2 regions of the Mesorhizobium marinum genome follow, and region 2 is predicted to be linked to the other one. Evidence: predicted binding sites of a transcription regulator. Region 2 holds the regulator's gene; the other holds the start of a gene.

Region 1 (2,189 bases), on a different contig from region 2:
CCCGCGTCCGGAACGCCTTTTCGACAGGGGAAGGCCACGCCTGAAGCGTGACCCCCCCTGCCGTCGATATAGAAGGATCAGGCCTGCTGGATCGCCGACAGCTTCCAGTCGCCGCCCGTCTGGCGCACGAAGGTCCAGAGTTCCGTCGTCTCCGTCGCCGTTCCCGCCTCTCCCTCGACGACGTCCCCGCTCTTGCGGTCGCGCAGCACGTCGATCGCCGCATAGTTGAGCGCGGCTGTCGCGTAGTCGCGGTCGCCTTCGTTCCAGGCCTCGGCGATGTCGGCCTGCAGGAGACGCACGTCGCTGACATCGTTGCGGACGTCCTTTTGCGCGTTCTCGGCCAGTTCCTCGGACAGGTACGATACCATCTCCGGAGTCGCCAGGCGGCGCAGCTCCTTGTGGTCCTCGCGGCCGAATGCCTCCTGGACCTCGGTCAGCATGCGCTCGAACGTGTCGAGGTCCTGCTGGCCGAGCTCGATGTCGTGGAGCGTCGGCTGCGTGGCCGGTGCGGGTGCAGAAGCGCTGCCTCCGATACTCGGTATCTTGAACGAACGCCCGATATCGCTGCTCCCCACGTCACGACGGGCAACGCCGCCGCCGGCCCCTGCGCCCGCCAAGGCGGGCTCCGGCGAGCGGGCGGGCTGCGCGCGCAACAGGCGCAGGACCAGCCATATCGCGCCGCCGATCAGCAGCGCCTGCATCAACAGCCCGAACATGCCCGCGAGCCCGCCGAAACCCTGCCCGAGCAGCAGGCCGATCAGGCCGCCGAGCATCAGGCCGCGCAGCATCGAACCGCCGAAGCCGTTCATGAAGCCCGGGCGCTGCGACTGGGCCTGGGCGGCGCCGGGACGCGCAGCCGTCGGTCCGGTGTTCGGGGTCATCGAGCGCTCGACCGGAGCGGTCGGCTGCGGCGCGGTCCTCGTCGTCGGGGCCTGCTGGAAGGTCTTGGCGCCACGGCTGCCGAAGCTGCCGCTGCGCCGCGCGTCGGCATGGTCGACCGCAACCATGGAGAAAGCAAGGAACAGGCCCGCGAGTAGTGTCGCGAAGCGGGTCGTCCGAGAAAATTGCATCAGTGATTCCTCAAAATGAAATGCCGCGCCTATGTAGTGAAATCGGCGCCGGTTTTCAGTGCCTGCCGAGCGTTTTTGACGTCCGCTCACGCAGATTTTAGCCGCGAGGCAACTGCCCAAGGGCGCCACGAGGCCGCCACGCCGAACGCATGCGCATGCGATGCGACACGCAAGCCGCTGCCCGCCGTCTGTGGAGCGTAACAAAACTGACATGCTCCCGACACGGCACCTTCATGTCGGTCGGCTAACGCATTCCCGAAATCGGCAAGAAACCGGACAGGGAAGACGATATGTTGAAGATCCGCGACGTGACGCGCCGCTTCGGCGCAAACACGGCAGTCGACAACGTTGCGCTCGAAATCCCCAACGGACAGATGGTCGGCGTGATCGGTCGCTCCGGGGCCGGCAAGTCGACTCTTCTTCGCATGATCAACCGACTGATCGACCCGACCGAGGGATCCATCATCTTCGAGGAGACCGAGGTGTCCGCGCTGTCCGGACCGGCCCTGCGCCGCTGGCAGCGCGACTGCGCCATGATCTTCCAGCAGTTCAACCTCGTGCCGCGCCTCGACGTGCTGACCAACGTGCTGCTCGGCCGGTTGAACCATCGCTCGACGTCGCTCAACCTGCTCGGCATGTTTTCGCGCGAGGAGCGCGCCCAGGCCATCGCCTCGCTGGAGCGGCTCGGCATCGCGCAGGCGTCGCTGCAACCCGCCGGAACACTGTCGGGCGGCCAGCAGCAACGCGTGGCGATCGCGCGCGCGCTGATGCAGCAGCCGAAGATGATCCTCGCCGACGAGCCGATCGCGTCGCTCGACCCGATGAACGCCAAGGTCGTTATGGATTCACTGCAGGACATCAACCTGCGCGACGGCATTACCGTCGTCACCAACCTGCACACGCTCGATACCGCCCGCGCCTATTGCAGCCGCATCATCGGCATGGCTGCCGGCAAGGTGGTGTTCGATGGCGCTCCCGAGGACCTGACCCGAGAGGCGGTTCACATGGTCTATGGCGCCGACCCGGACGGTGACGAGATCTCCGAGGCGATCACCTCGACCAGCATCGCGGCGTCGCGGCCGCGCAAGTCGGCGCCTTCGCTCACGCCGGCTTTCGCCA
Region 2 (2,189 bases):
CGAGCCCGCACGACAAGCGAACGCAGGACTACATCACCGGCCGCTTCGGCTGAGCCGCCTGACCAGGTAACCGAAAGGCTCTCAACGATGGGCGAACATACCGTCACTTCCTTCGACGACGACCTGAACCACATCCAGCAGCTCATTCGCGACATGAGCGAACTGGCGGGCTCGATGGTCGGCGCGGCGATCCGCGCGCTCGTGACCTCGGACAATGCGCTTGCGCAGCGGGTCGTCTCCGATGACGCCATTATGGACGCACGCCAGCGCGAACTCGACGATCGTTCGATCGCGCTGATCGCCAAGCGCCAGCCGATGGCGCAGGACCTGCGCGCCGTCGTCGGCGCCATCCGCATGGCGGGCGACCTCGAACGCATCGGCGATCTTGCCAAGAACATCGCCAAGCGGGTCAGCGCCGTCGGCCACGGCGTCACACCGCGCAATCTTTCGCATGGCATCGAAGGCATGGCAGACCTGGTGCTGCGCCAGGTCCAGAGCGTCATCGAGCTCTATGTGGCTCGCGACGCCGACGGGCTGAGGACGCTGCGCACGGACGACGAGAAGATCGACGCCCGCTACACGGCGGTGTTCCGCGAACTCCTGACCTACATGATGGAAGACCCGCGCAACATCACGGCCTGCACGCATCTCCTGTTCTGCGCCAAGAATCTGGAGCGCATCGGCGACCATGTGACGAACATCGCCGAGAACGCCTACTATGTGGTGACCGGCGAGCAGTTGCCGGTGAGCCGCCCGAAGCTGGACGAGACCCAGCTCTCGGTGCTGGCCGAATAGCGCGACGACAGGAGGCATCCCAAGGTGATCGCTCCGAAAGTCATGGTGGTCGAGGACGAAGAGCCACTCGGCGTTCTGCTTCGCTACAATCTCGAGGCCGAAGGCTATCAGGTCGAGATCGTGACGCGCGGCGACGAGGCGGAGATCCGGCTGCAGGAGCACGCGCCCGACCTGCTGGTTCTCGACTGGATGATCCCCGGCATTTCCGGCATCGAGCTTTGCCGCCGCCTCAGGATGCGCCCGGAGACGCAGCGCCTGCCGATCATCATGCTGACGGCGCGTGGCGAGGAATCCGACCGGGTGCGCGGCCTCTCGACGGGCGCCGACGACTATCTGGTCAAGCCGTTCTCGACGCCGGAGTTCATGGCCCGGGTTCGGGCGCTGCTGCGTCGCGCGAAGCCGGAGGTGCTGTCCTCCGTGCTCAAGGTCGGCGACATCATGCTCGACCGCGAGGCGCACAGGGTCTACCGCAAGAAGAACGAGATCAAGCTCGGCCCGACCGAATTCCGGCTGCTTGAATTCATGATGCGCCATCCGGGCCGCGTCTTCTCGCGCAGCCAGCTTCTCGACAACGTCTGGGGCGAGACCATCTACATCGACGAACGCACCGTCGACGTTCATGTCGGCCGGCTGCGCAAGGCGGTGAACAACGGCCGGATGCCGGACGTGATCCGCACCATCCGCGGCGCCGGCTACGCCATCCGCGACGACTGATCCGCTCCTCCCGCGACGGTCTGCAGCGCAGCGCCCTTGCCGCGCCAGCATGTCCGGTGCATATTATTCCGAGCGCCGAAAAAAATAGCAGGCGGCGCTTGAGGGAGGAGTCCATGCGTTCATTCGCCCGCATGCTTGCGGCGCTTGCCGTGGCTATGCTGGCCTGGTGCGCGGTGCTGCCTGCCCAGGCGGCGGCGCGCCCGACGTCGCAGGAGATGCTGCGCGACTGGTACTATCTGATGAACGAGTTGGTCCGGCATACCGCGACCTATTCGCCGCCCGTGGCGAGCCGTTCGTTCGGCTATCTCGGCGTCACCGCCTTCGAGGCCGCCGTTGGCGGGTCGGACAGCCTGGTGTCGCTTGTCGGCCAGTTGCAGGGGCACACGTCGGTGCCTCAGCGCGAACCGGGAGCGATCTATGACGAGGCGGTCGTTACCAGCGCGGCCATGTCGGACGCGATCGTCTATTATTTCGGCAATACCGGTCCTACCGGCCAGCGCGCGATCAGGGCCGCGCAGAAGAAATGGCGGTCGATGGTCATCGACGGCGTGCCCGAGGATGTCGTGGCGCGCAGCGAAACCTTCGGCAAGGCGGTGGCCGCCAGCATCCATGAATGGTCGATGGATGACGGTGGCGCGACCGTCACCAACATGGGTTTTCCTGAACAGCTTGACCTGCCT

The links. Region 2 encodes PhoB, which activates phosphate uptake and scavenging genes when phosphate is short. Its sites were predicted from a motif close to TGTCATNNANCTGTCAT; they were not measured.
Region 1: phnC (phosphonate ABC transporter ATP-binding protein) is a predicted target of PhoB. The motif match lies at 1,267-1,283, and genes of this name have one in related genera.

Annotation. Positions count from the first base shown of each region.
Region 1 covers NZ_JBFOCI010000004.1:29,320-31,508, forward strand. The annotation lists gene ABUE31_RS13810 (Tim44 domain-containing protein) at 78-1,070, opposite strand; gene phnC (phosphonate ABC transporter ATP-binding protein) at 1,361-2,189, shown strand, end outside.
Region 2 covers NZ_JBFOCI010000002.1:359,891-362,079, reverse strand. The annotation lists gene pstB (phosphate ABC transporter ATP-binding protein PstB) at 1-53, shown strand, start outside; gene phoU (phosphate signaling complex protein PhoU) at 88-795, shown strand; gene phoB (phosphate regulon transcriptional regulator PhoB) at 823-1,509, shown strand; gene ABUE31_RS07260 (vanadium-dependent haloperoxidase) at 1,623-2,189, shown strand, end outside.